Regions from separate parts of the Arthrobacter sp. MYb221 genome, predicted to be linked through region 3. Evidence: predicted binding sites of a transcription regulator. Region 3 holds the regulator's gene; each other region holds the start of a gene.
The links. Region 3 encodes LexA, which represses DNA repair genes until DNA is damaged. Its sites were predicted from a motif close to TCGAACANNTGTTCGA; they were not measured.
Positions count from the first base shown of each region.

Region 1 (4,942 bases), on a different contig from region 3:
GAGCAATGTGGCCGCTAGCCATTCGGGGATCATGCCACCGCCCCTGGCCGGGGTGTGAGAGCTGAGAAGGGAGCCGTTTTCCTGTGCATGGTACTCATTCAAGCGCACGGATCGCAGATGCAGAATGTTTGAAACTCGACAAAACATGCGTCATCGTCCAATCTGAGGGAGTGACCGCTCAACATCCCTTTCCTGCGGGGCCGCGTGCCCGTGACGGCTTCATCCTGCGCATGAGCATGGCAGGGAACTGGCAAGTCGAAGTCCAAGATCGCTGCGCGTTGACAATCCTGGCGGTGCGTACCGGATCTTGCGCGGTGCAGCGAGGCGAAGCAACGATCCAAGCTGAACCGGGAAACCTAGTGGTCATTCACGGGACGGCGCCTTATCGGGTGCTTGCGGACAGCACGCAGCCGCGTGCCGCCGCCGTTGAAACATACCTCATTGGACCAGGCCAGCAATGCCTCGGCCCTGCGGCGCAGCCGGTCACTGAGACGCTGCGCCACGGCGTCCGCTCGTGGGGTAACGCCCGCGACGGGGCGGACCAATTGCTGGTCTGCACCTTCACCACAACCAGTGCGATTACCGACCTGATCTGCGAGGGGCGAGCGCTACGCCTGATAGATGATGCAGCGCTCTGGAATTGGGTTGAGCTGCTGCACCTTGAAGCCGAGCGGCAAGGACCTGTGCAGCCGTTGGTCTTGGATCGGCTTTTGGATATCCTCGCGCTCCAAGTGCTGCAGCAAATGCCGGGGGCCGGCATGGTCCCAGGTGCAAAACCGGGGATTTCAGCCGCGGTGGGGGCAATGTGGTCCGCTCCGGCGGAGCCCTGGAGTGTGGCACTGCTCGCCGGGATCGCTGCCATGTCCCGTTCGGCCTTTTCTGCGGCGTTTCATGAAGCCATGGGAATGCCACCGGTTGGATACCTCACCCGGTTGCGTCTGGCGCTGGCCTGGGATGCCCTGCAGAACACCAATTCTCCATTGGGGCAGATAGCCGGTGAGGTCGGCTATTCCTCCGCTTTTGCCCTGAGCGCTGCCATTCGTCGAGTCTATTCGGCAAGTCCCTCTGAAATTCGGATGCTCCGAAGGAACGGTTGAACCCTCCGCCGGCTCAACCGTTCCTCACGCTGTGCAACGTCAAGGTACGCCACTTGGCGGCGTGAGCCACGGGCCAACGAACGTGGAGTTCCATCCCGGTCGGCCGGGTCTCATTTTTAGGTAATAGGCCAGCGGCCGCAAATGGGTTCGGTCCGGTAGCCAACTTCGTCTCAGAGCTTTCCTTGCCCTTGATTTGCGTGCTTCAGGGCGCGGACCCGCGTAGCGCCAGAGCCCTAGGCATGGACGGGGCTGTGATTACTTGCCCGGCGCTAAACTGTCCGTCGAGCTGACTAGCGTAACTGTTGTTCGAATACGTATTCGAATAAGATTGAGTTAGTAGGGTTGAAGGAGTTGCACGTGGGCATTTTTACCGAGTCGATCCAGGTTTCCTGCGCCCCAAGCGGTGTGCCGTTGCGGGTTTCCTGGCAGGGGTGCGAGTATCGGCTGGTCGCCGAGCCGCAACGGTGGTTCGAACGCCGCAAATGGTGGGACGAAAACCTGCGCATACCCCGCGGAATCGGCGCCGGACTAGCGGATTACGAGATCTGGCGGCTGGAGATCACCCAAGCGGCGGGCCGCGGCCCCACGCGGAGCATCGACGTCAGCTTCGACCCGCAATCCACGCGCTGGCGGCTGATCAGGGTGAATCAGGAGTTGCCAATCAGCGCCTGACCGGGCATAAATGCACATCTTTCGAAACTTTGTTCTAATGGTATTCCTACGCTGTTTCGAAGGATCCGCCCATGAGCTTCACCCACCTGAACGTCACCTCCTCCTATAGCGCGCACTATGGCGTCTCCAGCCCGCCCCAGCTGGCGGCCGCCGCCCGCGCGCAGGGAGCCGAGGCGCTGGCGCTCACCGACCGAGACGGGCTCTTCGGCGCGGTCAAGCATGTCGGAGCCTGCCTCACTGAGGGGCTGCGCCCGATCCTCGGAGTGAACCTCGCGGTGCTTGACGGCCAGGGACAACCCGCCGGACGCATCATCCTGCTCGCCCGCGGAAACACCCAAGGACGCGGGTACGCCGCGCTGTGCCGCGCGGTCTCCGCGGCGCACCAGAACCCGCGCGGAATCATCGGGCTGAGCCAAGCCGACCTGGCGCAGCGGCTGGCCGGCGGGCAACTGGTGCTGCTGCTCGGTGCCGAATCCGACGTGTCGCGGGCCATCGAGCGCGGCAAGTACTCCCAGGCCCGCGCGCTGATGGCCCACTGGAAGAAGCTGGCCGGCGGGCAGCTGCGCGCAGAAATCACCACCCACCTCTCCGCTCCCGGTAAGCGCTACAGCCTGGGCTTCGCCAGCAAGCTGCTGCGCTTCGCCGCGGAGCTCGGCGTCGCCCCGGTGCTCAGCAACGCGGTGCGCTATGCCGACGCCGACGGGGCGGTCACCGCCGACATCCTCGACTCGGCCCGGGTGCTTGGCAGGCTCAGCGCCTTGGAAGAGCTGCAGCCCACCGGGCAGGGGTGGCTGAAAGCCCCGGCCCAGATGCACCAGCTGGCCCAGGACCTCTCCCGGGTGACCGAACGCGCCTGGGCCTACAAGCTCCTGCGCAATACCGAGCAGCTCGCCGACTGGGCGGCGCTGGATGCGTATACGGATCTTGGCTGGAAGCGGCCGGTGATCCCCGAAGCGACAATCATCGGCTTGCACCGTCCGGCCCAGCAGGAACTGACCGAACGAGTTTTCGCCGCCGCGCCGCGTCTGCTGCCGAACACCAAGTGCAGCGAGATCGAAAAGCAGCTGGCCCTGGAGCTGGGGGTGATCGAAAGGCTGGACTTCGCCGGCTACTTCCTCACCGTCGCCGAAACCGTCAACCTGATCACCGGCATGGGCGTGCGGGTGGCTGCCCGCGGCTCCGGCGCCTCCTCCCTGGTCAACTACCTGCTGGGGATCAGCCAGGTCAACCCGCTGCAGCACGACCTGGTCTTCGAACGCTTCCTCTCCGATACCCGCACCACCTTGCCGGATATCGACATCGACGTGGAATCCGCGCGCCGCCACGAGATCTACCACAAGATCTTCGACACCTATGGGGAGGAGCGCGTGAGCCTGATGAGCATGCAAAACGCCTACCGGGCACGCGGCGCCGTCCGCGACGCCGGAGCCGCCCTCGGCCTGGAGCAGGAACAGGTCGACGAGATCGCCAAGCAGCTCTGGCGCTTCTCCGCCTCCTCCTTCCGCGAGGCGCTGGAGGAAAAGCCGGAACTCGCCCCCTTGGCCAAGCGCATCACCTCCGACGGGCAACTGGACATCCTCATCGACGCGACCGAACGCCTGGACCGGCTGCCGCGGCATATCTCCATGCACCCCTGCGGGGTGATCCTCTCCGACGCGAGCCTGCTGGACCGCACCCCGGTGCAACCCTCCGGGATGGGGCTGCCCATGAGCCAGTACGACAAGCACGACATGGACCTGATGGGGCTGATCAAGCTCGACGTGCTCGGGGTGCGCATGCAATCGGCCATCGCCTACACGCTAGCGGAGATCAAGCGCCTGCATCCCTCCCGGCAGTCGGTCGCCCGCGCCGGGGGACACCGGCAGCCGGAGTACATCGAAGCGGACGGGCAGATCGACTTCGCCCGCGTTCCGCTGGATGACCCGATCACCTATGAGCTGATCCGCTCCACCCACACCCTGGGCTGCTTCCAAATCGAATCCCCGGGCCAACGCGAACTGATCGGCAAGCTCGCCCCCACCGAATTCAACGACCTCATCATCGACATCTCGCTCTTCCGCCCCGGACCCATGCAATCGAATATGGTCAAGCCCTACCTGGAGCACCGCCACGGCTTCGCTCCCGAGCAGTTCCTGCACCCGGATCTGAAGCCCGCGCTCGCCGAAACCCATGGGGTCACCGTCTTCCACGAACAGGTGCTGCGCATGCTCCACGTGATGACCGGCTGCACCCTGGGGATGGCAGATGTCTACCGGCGGCATCTGGGCAACCCGGCCCAGGAACCCGCGGTCGAAAAATTCTTCCGCACCAGCGCTGCGCGAAAGGGCTACGCTCCGGAGATCATCGACAAGGTCTGGAAGGTGCTCGCCGGCTTCGGCTCCTTCGGCTTCTGCAAGGCCCACGGGGCGGCCTTCGCCGTACCCACCTACCATTCGGCCTGGCTGAAGGCGCACCACCCCGAGGCGTTCCTCGCCGGCATCTGGGAGCACGACCCGGGCATGTACCCCAAACGCCTGCTGGTCTCCGAGGCGCGCCGGATGAACATCCCCATCCTCCCGCTGGACGTCAACCGCTCCACCGGCCATTATCGAGTCGAACGCGTCTTCGAACATGCCATGCGCGGCACCCCGATCGTCCCGCGCGCCGCCGGAACCATCCGCCCCGGCCAATACGGCATCCGCCTGGCCTTCCGCGACATCCACCAGCTGAGCGAACGCGAGGTCACCCGGCTGGTCGCCGGGCAACCCTATGACAGCCTCGCAGACGTCCGCCAACGCGCCGGCCTGTCCCGGCGCAGCTACCAGAACCTCGCGGCGCTCGGCGTCTTCGACTCACTCCTTGCCGGTACCAGCAGGGCGGACACCATCGCCCACACCCAATCCATGGCGCACGCCAGCATCCCGGCCAAATACCGGCCCGGCCCCGGACAGCTCGCCCTGCCGCTGGGCGCCATTGAGCACATCAAGGCCACCGGCGCGCAGCTGAGCACCGAAGAGGTAGTGCGCACCGAACTGGACCTGCTGCACCTGGACGTGAGCGAACACCTGATCACCTCCTACCGCACACGCCTGGCCCACCTGCCCATCACCCAGGCGGTCGAACTGCTGCACCTGCGCAACGGCGCCGAAGTGCTGGTGGCCGGGGTGCGCATCGCCACGCAGACCCCGCCGATG
Region 1 covers NZ_PCPW01000001.1:51,188-56,129, forward strand. The annotation lists gene CQ015_RS00275 (DUF1772 domain-containing protein) at 1-33, opposite strand, end outside; gene CQ015_RS00280 (AraC family transcriptional regulator) at 171-1,097, shown strand; gene CQ015_RS00285 (DUF6504 family protein) at 1,455-1,769, shown strand; gene CQ015_RS00290 (DNA polymerase III subunit alpha) at 1,841-4,942, shown strand, end outside.
Region 1: a site for LexA is predicted at 1,404-1,419, ahead of CQ015_RS00285 (DUF6504 family protein). Genes of this name have one in related genera too.

Region 2 (4,942 bases), on a different contig from region 3:
CACCCAGTCGGCCGACTTGATGACGTCCAAGTTGTGCTCGATGGTCAACACGGTGTTTCCCTTGTCCACCAGTCCTTGCAGAACCAGCAGCAGCTTACGGATGTCTTCGAAGTGCAGACCGGTGGTCGGTTCGTCGAGCACGTAGATGGAGCGGCCGTTTGAACGCTTCTGCAATTCCGCGGCGAGCTTCACACGCTGCGCCTCGCCGCCGGAAAGCGTGGTGGCCGGCTGCCCCAGGCGCACATAGCCCAGTCCCACATCGACCAGGGTCTTCAGGTGGCGGGCGATCGGGGTGAACGCGGCGAAGAACTCGGCGCCCTCGGAGATCGGCATATTCAGCACGTCCGAGATGTTCTTGCCCTTGTAGAGCACCTGCAGGGTTTCGCGGTTGTAGCGCTGGCCCTGGCAGACCTCGCACGGCACGTAGACATCCGGCAGGAAGTTCATTTCGATCTTCAGCGTGCCGTCACCCGAGCAGGACTCGCAGCGCCCGCCCTTGACGTTGAAGGAGAATCGGCCCGGCTGGTAGCCGCGCAGCTTCGCCTCATTGGTCTCTGCAAAGAGCTTGCGGATGTTGTCGAAGACCCCGGTGTAGGTGGCAGGGTTCGACCGCGGGGTGCGCCCGATGGGCGACTGGTCCACGTGCACGACCTTGTCCAGGTGCTCCAGGCCCAGCACCCGGGTGTGGCGTCCGGGAACCTGCTTGGCGCCGTTGAGCTTATTGGCCAGCACCTTGTACAGGATGTCGTTGACCAGCGTCGACTTGCCCGAACCCGAGACACCGGTAATCGCGGTCAGCACGCCCAGCGGGAACTCCACGGTGACGTCCCGCAGGTTGTTTTCCTTCGCGCCCACCAGCTTGAGCATGCGCTTCTTGTCGGCCTTGCGGCGCTTTTTCGGCAGCTCGATCTGCTTGCGTCCGGAGAGGTAGTCGCCGGTCAGCGAGCGGGTGTTCTCCTTCAGCCCCTCCAGCGAGCCGGAATGGACTACCTCGCCGCCGTGCTCCCCGGCACCCGGACCGATATCCACGATCCAATCCGCCTCGGCGATGGTGTCCTCATCGTGTTCGACGACGATCAGCGTATTGCCCAGCGAACGCAGATGCAGCAGGGTTTCGATCAGCCGGCGGTTGTCGCGCTGATGCAGGCCGATGGAGGGCTCGTCCAGCACGTAGAGCACGCCGACCAGGCCGGAACCGATCTGCGTGGCCAGGCGGATGCGCTGCGCCTCGCCACCGGACAGGGTGCCCGCGGCGCGTTCCAGGGTCAGGTATTCCAGGCCCACGTCCAGCAGGAACTTCATGCGCGCGCCAATTTCCTTCAGCACCTGGGTGGCGATCTGCGCCTCGCGGTCGCTCAGCTCCAAGGTGGTGAGGAATTCGGCCGCCGCGCGCAAATCCATGGCCGCCACCGCCGCGATCGACTTGCCGCCGATCAGCACCGACAGCGAGGCCGGGTTCAGCCGGGCGCCGCCGCAGGTAGGGCACGGAATCTGGCGCATGTACTGCTCGTAGCGATCGCGCGCGTGATCCGATTCGGTTTCCTCATGCTTGCGGTGCACGTAGGAGATGACGCCTTCGAACCCGGTGGAGTACTTGCGCTCCCGGCCGAAACGGTTCTTGTACTGCACCACGACCTTGTGGTCCTTGCCGTTCAGGATCGCCTGGCGCGCCGGTGCCGGCAGGTCCTTCCAGGCGGTGTCCATGCTGAAGCCCAGCTCCTTGCCGAGCCCCTCGATCAACCGGTTCCAGTATTCGGTGGTCGCCTTGCCCAAGGACCACGGCGCGATGGCCCCGTCGGCCAGTTTGACCTCGGCATCCGGGACGATCAGGTGCTCATCGACTTCGAGCTTGGTGCCGATGCCGCTGCAGGCCGAACAGGCGCCGAAGGGGTTATTGAAGGAGAAGGTTCGGGGTTCGATCTCATCGATGGCCAGCGGGTGCTCGTTCGGGCAGGCGAGGTTCTCGGAGAACGCGCGGACGCGCTTCGGGTCGTCCTCTTCCAGATCCACGAAGTCCACCAGCACGCGGCCCTCGGCCAGGTTCAGTGCGGTTTCCACCGAGTCGGTCAGCCGCTGGTGCACCGTGTCGTTAATGGCGAGGCGGTCAACGACCACCTCGATGGTGTGCTTGACCTGCTTGGCCAGCTTGGGCGGCTCGGTCAGCTGAATGGTCTTGCCGTCGACCCGGGCACGGGAGAATCCCTTGGAGGAGAGTTCGGCGAACAGGTCCACGAACTCGCCCTTACGGGCGCGCACCACCGGGGCAAGCACCTGGAAGCGGGTCTTCTCCGGCATCTCCAGCAGCTGGTCGACGATCTGCTGCGGCGACTGCTTCGAAATGGGTTCCCCGCATTCGGGGCAGTGCGGGCGTCCTACGCGGGCCCAGAGCAGGCGCATGTAGTCATACACCTCGGTGATGGTGCCCACGGTGGACCGCGGGTTGCGGCTCGTGGACTTCTGGTCGATCGACACGGCCGGGGAAAGCCCTTCGATGAAGTCCACATCCGGCTTGTCGACCTGGCCCAGGAACATGCGCGCATAGGCGGACAGGGATTCGACATAGCGGCGCTGCCCCTCGGCGAAAATCGTGTCGAAGGCCAGCGATGACTTGCCCGATCCGGACAAGCCGGTAAAGACGATCATCGCGTCGCGCGGAAGATCCACGTCTACGTTCTTCAGGTTGTGCTCGCGCGCACCCTTGACGATCAGACGGGACAAATCCAGTTTTTTGCTTTCTGCAGTAATAGCCACGAAGTAATACTAATCGAAAACTACTTCGAATAAACGTGGTGCTTGGCACAAATGCGCGTTACTTTCGCGCAGGGCGATATCCCGGGCATTTCCAGCCCTGAAGATTTGCTGGTCGGCGGCCGTTTCGAGGCTCAATCGGATCGCACAGGCAGAACACGATGACTAGCCGACAAGTAGGCGACAGCGCCGGCAGGGCGCATTTTCTTCGCATGTTCCCCACAAAAGTTTCCCGACGAGCCATGTGGCCGGCGCCTCCCGGCGTGGTACTCCAACCCGGCCCCGGAACCCTTGGCCTTCAACTAAATACTGCCACCGGCGTCCGCTAGGATGACTTACCAGTTCGCTCCGAGAATGGGAGGCTGAGCTCCCGCGCCGGCATTGAGGAAATGAATTCACCATGAGCAAAACCATTATCATCACCGGCGGCAGCGACGGCATCGGTGCGGCCGCCGCGCGCACGCTGGTTGGCCGTGGCCATCGCGTCGTCATCGTGGGGCGCTCGGAGAGCAAAACCAAAAGCATCGCGACAGAGCTGTCTGTTCCTTATTATGTTGCGGACTTCGCTGAGCTGACCCAAGTTAGAAAGCTGGCAGATGATCTGCTGGAGGCGTACCCCGTAATCAACGTGCTCGCGAATAATGCAGGCGGCATCATGGGTGAGCGAACCCAGACCGTTGATGGGCATGAAATTACTTTCCAGGTCAACCACCTTGCTCCGTTCCTGCTCACCAGCTTGCTCATGCCAGCGCTGCTTGCCGGCAAGGCAACGATTATCCAGACAGCCAGCAAGGCCGCCCGGATCTTCGGGCGGCTGGATATCGAAGACCTGCAGAATACCGAGGGCTACGCCCCGCAGAAAGCCTATGGCAACGCGAAACTCGCTAATATCCTCTTCACTCAGGAATTGCAGCACCGGTTCGGACCACGAGGCATCACCGCCGTTGCTTTCCATCCGGGTATCGTCGCCAGCAGCTTCGCCAGCGAAACCACACATTTCATGCGGCGCATTTACCACGGCCCGCTCAAACGTCTTTTTACCGTCACTCCCGAAAAAGGGTCAGATCAGCTTGTTTGGCTCGCGGAAGGGACTCCTGGAACGTCTTTCCTGCCGGGTTCCTACTATGAATCCCGCAGGATAGCGACAAGGGTAAGTGCCGAAATGCACAACCCGAAGTTCGCAGAACAGCTCTGGAAGAAATCGGCTTCACTGCTCCGAACCGCTAACTGACAGGATTTCCCCGAGTTACCTGAGCGTGCCGCAGAATCTGCCGCTGGTTCTGGTGCAGTGCGGTTTGGGCCCAAGCTGCATGAACCGACCTTTAGGGACACTCAAATCGCGTTTCGGGTTAGCTCGCCTCGCACAGCCCGGTGCCCCACGGCCCGAAGGCCACTGATTAACGCGGCAGCGAGCTGAACGCGGCGCGCAAATACTTAACCGCGGTTTCTTCATCTACCGACCAGGTCTGGGCTACGCGTGCCAGATCGGCTGCGGCGTCGCCGACTTCTTGCTGGGCACGATCCTCGGCTGCTTGCACGATGGTTCCGTGTCGCCCGCGGGTCACGACCGCGCCTTGGGCTTCCAGCTCCTTATAGACCTTCGCCACCGTGTTCACCGCAAGATCCAGGTCACCGGCGAGCGCCCGCACCGAGGGAAGCTTGGTTCCGGGTGCCAAATCACCACCGGCAATACTTGCAAGGATTTGCTCACGTACCTGCTGATACGGTGCTACAGCCGATTTCGAGTCGATACGGATGAAATCCAGGTTGGCCATTGGCGCTCCATTCGGTGCAATACTTCGGTTGATTCACTGAGCCTATCGTGTTCAGTCCAATCGCCATCGTAAGGTAATAACCATGAGTGAACTTCTATTAGCCGACGTCACGATTCGTTCGGTGAGCGTCTCGGAAATGAACAACAACGTTTACTTGGTCACCGAAAGGGCCAGTGGCAAACAGCTACTGATCGATGCGGCCGACGAAACTCCCGCGATTCTAGAACTCGTGGCAAGCGCCGCCAAGGATGGCCCCGAACCAGAGGTCGTTGGCATCGCCACGACCCATGAGCATTGGGACCACGTGCGGGCCCTGGCCGAGGTCGTCGAACGCTTCGCCGTTCCCACGTATGCAGGCGCCGAAGATATCAACGGTATCGCCAAGGAGTCGGGCGTGAAGATCAGCCACGGGCTGACCC
Region 2 covers NZ_PCPW01000003.1:92,341-97,282, forward strand. The annotation lists gene uvrA (excinuclease ABC subunit UvrA) at 1-2,751, opposite strand, end outside; gene CQ015_RS04965 (SDR family NAD(P)-dependent oxidoreductase) at 3,149-3,979, shown strand; gene CQ015_RS04970 (GntR family transcriptional regulator) at 4,146-4,523, opposite strand; gene CQ015_RS04975 (MBL fold metallo-hydrolase) at 4,606-4,942, shown strand, end outside.
Region 2: a site for LexA is predicted at 2,765-2,780, ahead of uvrA (excinuclease ABC subunit UvrA). Genes of this name have one in related genera too.

Region 3 (4,942 bases):
AGCGAATGCTTGGACAGGGCGGTGAGCATGTGGTCATAGAACGGCACGCTCGTGCTGATCTCCGAGACCCCGGTTCCGTCCAGGTCCAACTCGACGAAAACTGATGATTCGCTGGTCTCGCGTTCCATCCGGGCGCGACGAGCGCCAATCAATTCGGCAGACATGTCTTCCTTCGCTTGTGTGTGAATTCTACTTCTGTGCACCCAGCAACAAGGCCAGGTGCTCCAGGAAGGCGGTGGTTTCGGCTTCGGTGCCGGCGGTGACGCGCAGCGTTCCCTTGATTCCATTGTCGCGGACAATGATGCCGGCATCCAACAGGCCCTGCCAGATGGCGTGCGGATCTTCCAGTCCGCCGAAGAAAACGAAGTTCGAATCCGAGACAGATGGCTTCAAGCCGAGATCGATCAGCGTGGACACGATGCGGTCGCGCTGGGTCTTGATGTCTTCAACCTGCGCGAGCAGCAGCTCGATGTTCTTCAGCGCCGCGATGGCGGTTGCCTGGGTGACCGCGGAGAGGTGGTAAGGCAGACGCACCAGGCGAATCGCGTCGGTCACCTCGGGGGCCGCCGCGAGATAGCCCACGCGGGCTCCGGCCAGGCCGAAAGCCTTGGACATCGTGCGCGAGACGATCAAGCGCTGGCGCCCTTCGAGCAGGGTAAGCGCCGATCGAGTACCTGCCAGCGAGAATTCTGCGTAGGCTTCATCCACGATCACCATGGCGCCCGTTTCGCTGGCGGCCTCATAGACCGCTTCGATGACGTCTAAGCCCAGTGCGGTTCCGGTCGGGTTATTCGGGGAGCACAGGAATACCACGTTTGGGCGGTGTTCGCGCACCTGCGCGGAGGCGGATTCGGCCGAGAGGGTGAAATCTTCGGCGCGGTTTCCGGCAATGAATTCGGTATCGGTGCCACTGGCGAGCAGCGGGTACATCGAGTAGGTGGGGACGAAACTAAGCAGGCTGCGCCCCGGGCCGCCGAAGGCCTGCAGGATCTGCTGGAGAATTTCGTTGGAGCCGTTTGCGGCCCAGATGTTGTCGGAGGTCAGCCCGTGACCAAGGTAGTCGGCGAGCAGCTCGCGCAATTCGGTAAATTCACGATCCGGGTAACGATTTAGGCTGGCAGCCGCTTTGGCTACTTCCTGAGCGATGGCATCGATAACGGTCGCTGGCAATGGATGGGTGTTCTCGTTGACGTTCAGCTGAATGGGGACGTCAATTTGTGGCGCTCCATATGGGGATAGCCCGCGGAGATTCTCACGCAAGGGCAGCTGACTCAGAAGTTCACTACGGTCATTCACGCATTAATTCTAATGCTGAGGCACTCTCGCCGGTGAATCCACGACAAGAACAGGTAACAATAGTGAGCTGGCACCTAGTTCGAGAGTACCGGGATATCCAAAGTGTCCCCGGCGTACAACACACCGGCATCGATGGAGTTCAATTCCTCAATGTGGCTCATCGCCGCGTTGACTTCGTAGCCCACGGCGTACTCGCTGGCCAGCCCCCATAGGGTGTCACCGGGAATCACGGTGACCTCCACCGTCGCCGGGCCGGTGGGAAGGTCCGTGGACGCTTGGGCGCTGCTGGTGAACATGGTGACCATGAACGCCGCGGCGATCGTGAGCAGGAAGACCGGTATGCCTACCAGTACTGCCCAACCGCGACGATTGATGCGGATCCTCATTGGTGTCTTGCTCTGCTGTGGGTGAAGTGCCAGAGTTGCCACGACTTTTTCTCCTCAACGATTACGGGTGATGCGAACCAATATTCGAATACAATCTTCGAACACCTGTTCGATACTAGTACATCTTTTCTAACAGAGCCAGATCGAACTTGTCCAGATGTTTTCGAACAAATCTTTGAAAGAAGCCCTGCGATCAACTAAGATTTCGAAGTAGTCGATCAATGAATACATCACAACATTGGGCACCGACAGTTTGTAGCTTCGAACTGAGGACCGAATGCAAGGGAAGGCAAAAATACATGTCAGCATCACAGCGCACTCCCCGGTCGAACGCCCGTTCGCTGACGATACGTCAGAAAAAGATCCTCGAAACCATCCAGCGTGCGATCGGCAAGAATGGCTACCCGCCGTCGATGCGTGAGATTGGCGACTCGGTCGGGCTCAAAAGCCTTTCGAGCGTGACTCACCAACTCGGTCAGCTCGAAAAGCTTGGGTACATTCGTCGCGACCCGCGGCGTCCACGAGCGATGGAGATTCTGCTTCCGCTGCAGCTTGCAGAGGACGGCGAGGGAAGCAGCGAGCCGCTGAGCGCGCCGGAACCCGCTGAGGACACGAAGGTCATTGAGCTGAGCTCCTCGGCAGACACCACAATGGTTCCCTTGGTCGGACGCATCGCCGCCGGTGGACCAATTTTGGCGGAGCAAACCGTCGAAGACGTCTTTTCCCTACCCCGCCAGCTGGTTGGCCACGGCGAGCTGTTCATGCTCAAGGTATCGGGCGATTCGATGGTGGATGCGGCTATTTGCGATGGCGACTGGGTGGTCGTCCGTCGCCAGCAGACCGCGGAGAACGGCGATATTGTGGCCGCATTGCTTGACGAGGAAGCCACGGTGAAGACCTTCCGTCAGCGTGACGGCCACACCTGGTTGTTGCCACAGAATTCGCGTTATGAGCCGATTCTCGGCGACGCGGCCACGGTGATGGGACGCGTCGTGTCGGTGATGCGCTCGCTGTAGCAGGCAAGTTTATTCCAACGAGCCATTCGGCCTCACCCCTTGTCGGTGAGACCGGATGGCTTTTATTTTGCGCTGAGGTGGCTCGGCGGCAGGCTCACGCGCCCGGCCGCCTGGAGGATCGTCCAGCGTTGGGTGGCCGCCGAAAGCTGCGTCTCGACCCGGTCCGCGATCTGGCTCGCCGTGTCGCGGACCAATCGCGCGGCGGTGCGGCGGGTCTCAGCGGGCAGACGTTCGTCGTTCGCGGCGAGCGCCAGGTAGCGGCAGAGGATTCCAGTGAACAGATTGCCGTCTCCGCCGGATTCCAGGCGCAGGCCCTGTGCCGCAGTGGCGAGCTGGTCGTTGATCGCCTGAATCAGCGAGGCGGCTTGTGCCAGATGCTCAGCGGTCCCGGTGGCCAGCAATGCGCCGAGCACGGTGCCCTGATTGTAGGTGTAGATCGCTTCCTCGGTGCGCGGGCCGCCGGCGGTCAGGCGGATGCCGTCGAGGTAGAGCCCGGAGGATGTTCTGTAGAGCTCGCGACGCAGCCAGTCCAGCAGCCCGGTGGCGGTGCTCAAGTCCGCGATGCGTGCGAAATACAGGGCCGCCGGGGCGTTGGTGGGCGTGTTCTTGAAGTCGCGTTTGCGCGACCAATAGAGCCCGCCGCCGAGCTTCTCGTCTTGGCCGCGCACCAGCTGTCGAGCCAGTGCACGCATGGCTAGGGTGGCGAGCAGCGCCGGGCGGGCGGTGAGCTGCTGGCTCAGCCCATTGAGCCGTTGGCTGGCAAGCAGCAACCAGGCCATGTCGTCGTAGAAGTAATTCGGGAAGCGGCCGAAATTGCGCAGCAGGATGCCGCGCAGCAGCTGGTTGGCCCGCCGCCAGTGCCTCTGGGCCGCGCACCGGTGACCGGAGTGCAGCTCGCGGAAAGCCGCGTCGAGGATCGCGTCGAGATAGTGCGCCTGCCACCAGTAGTGCCATTCGGACCAGGGGCGCGGGCGTTTGCCAGGCGCTGGCGCGGTAGGCGTCGCATGCAGCGAGCCGATCCAGGTGCCGGGCAGGCCCATGAGCCGATGGCCGAATCTGGCGTGCAGGTCCTCGCCTGCCACCGCGGCCAGGGCCTCCCAGTGCTCGGGGTCGTGGTTGCCTGGCTGATGCTGCGCTTCATTCACGAGTCGGCTCCCACTGCTCAATTCTCCGGTTGTGTGCACCAGCGTAGCCGCTTCGCCCGCCGGCATCGAGCACATCGAGCGGGCGGGATCAGGCCGCGAGCACTTCGGCGGCCGAGAACCAGTAGGTGTTGCGTCGCGGTTGTTGATCGGGGTCCAAGAATTTGGGCAGCAGCACCGCCGGAGGTTTGCCCTCGGCCACCACGAGGCTGAAAAGCCCGGCATGGCGCGCGTGGTGATGCATGGGACAGAGCAGAACGCCACGATCCACGCGGGTCTGTCCGCCCTCCTCCCATGGATCGACGTGGTCCGCCTCGCAGCGGCTGGCCGGCATCCGGCAGCCCGGGTAGAGGCAACCGCGGTCGCGGGCGGCCAGGGCGCGTTTCATATGCGGCGGAAAGAGCCGTTTGGATCGGCCGATATCCAGCGGTTGGCCTTTGCCGTCCAGCACCGCCGGGTAGATTCCGGCATTGCACATGAGCGTTCGGGCCTCCGCCGCGGTCAGCGGCAGGCCATTTTCGGTGCTGGCGAAGCTGGCGGCGCCAGCGAGCATTTTCTCGTAGTTCAGGTGCACGATCACCTGCGGGGCGATCAGCCCGGCGCCCGGATTTTTGCCGCCAACGCGATTGGCACGCAGCACCGCGAGCAATCCGGTCAGGTGGCGCAGGGCCGGGCTCAGATCTTCGAAGGGCTGCTCGGGCGGCGGGGCGAGGTTGCTGGGTGGTTTCGGTGGTTCGGCTTCCGTCGCTTCGGCAGCCGGGGTGCGGGCCCAACCGGGCATGCTCGGCGCATCGTCCCATTCCTTGGGGGTGGGTGGCATTGGCGCAACCGGGGTTCCGGGCTCGACCGATGCGGCGGGCTCGTCCGATGGGGCGGGCTCGTCCGATGCGGCGGGCTCGTCCGATGCGGCGGGCTCGGCGTGGTTGGGATAGCTGGCGTGGACGAGCTCGTTGAGCTGTTCACGGTTGCCGGCGATGGTGTTGGGGTTGTCGATCTTGGCGCGGAGCGACTCGATGAGTTCGGCATCGTGCGGGAAGACCTTGAGCTGGTAGATGACCAGTCCGCCTTTTGTGCCACGAGGGAAGAGTCCTGCCTCGGCGAA
Region 3 covers NZ_PCPW01000020.1:11,538-16,479, reverse strand. The annotation lists gene hisB (imidazoleglycerol-phosphate dehydratase HisB) at 1-164, opposite strand, end outside; gene CQ015_RS17545 (histidinol-phosphate transaminase) at 190-1,296, opposite strand; gene CQ015_RS17540 (LysM peptidoglycan-binding domain-containing protein) at 1,371-1,724, opposite strand; gene lexA (transcriptional repressor LexA) at 1,982-2,698, shown strand; gene CQ015_RS17530 (glycoside hydrolase family 76 protein) at 2,761-3,843, opposite strand; gene CQ015_RS17525 (DUF222 domain-containing protein) at 3,932-4,942, opposite strand, start outside.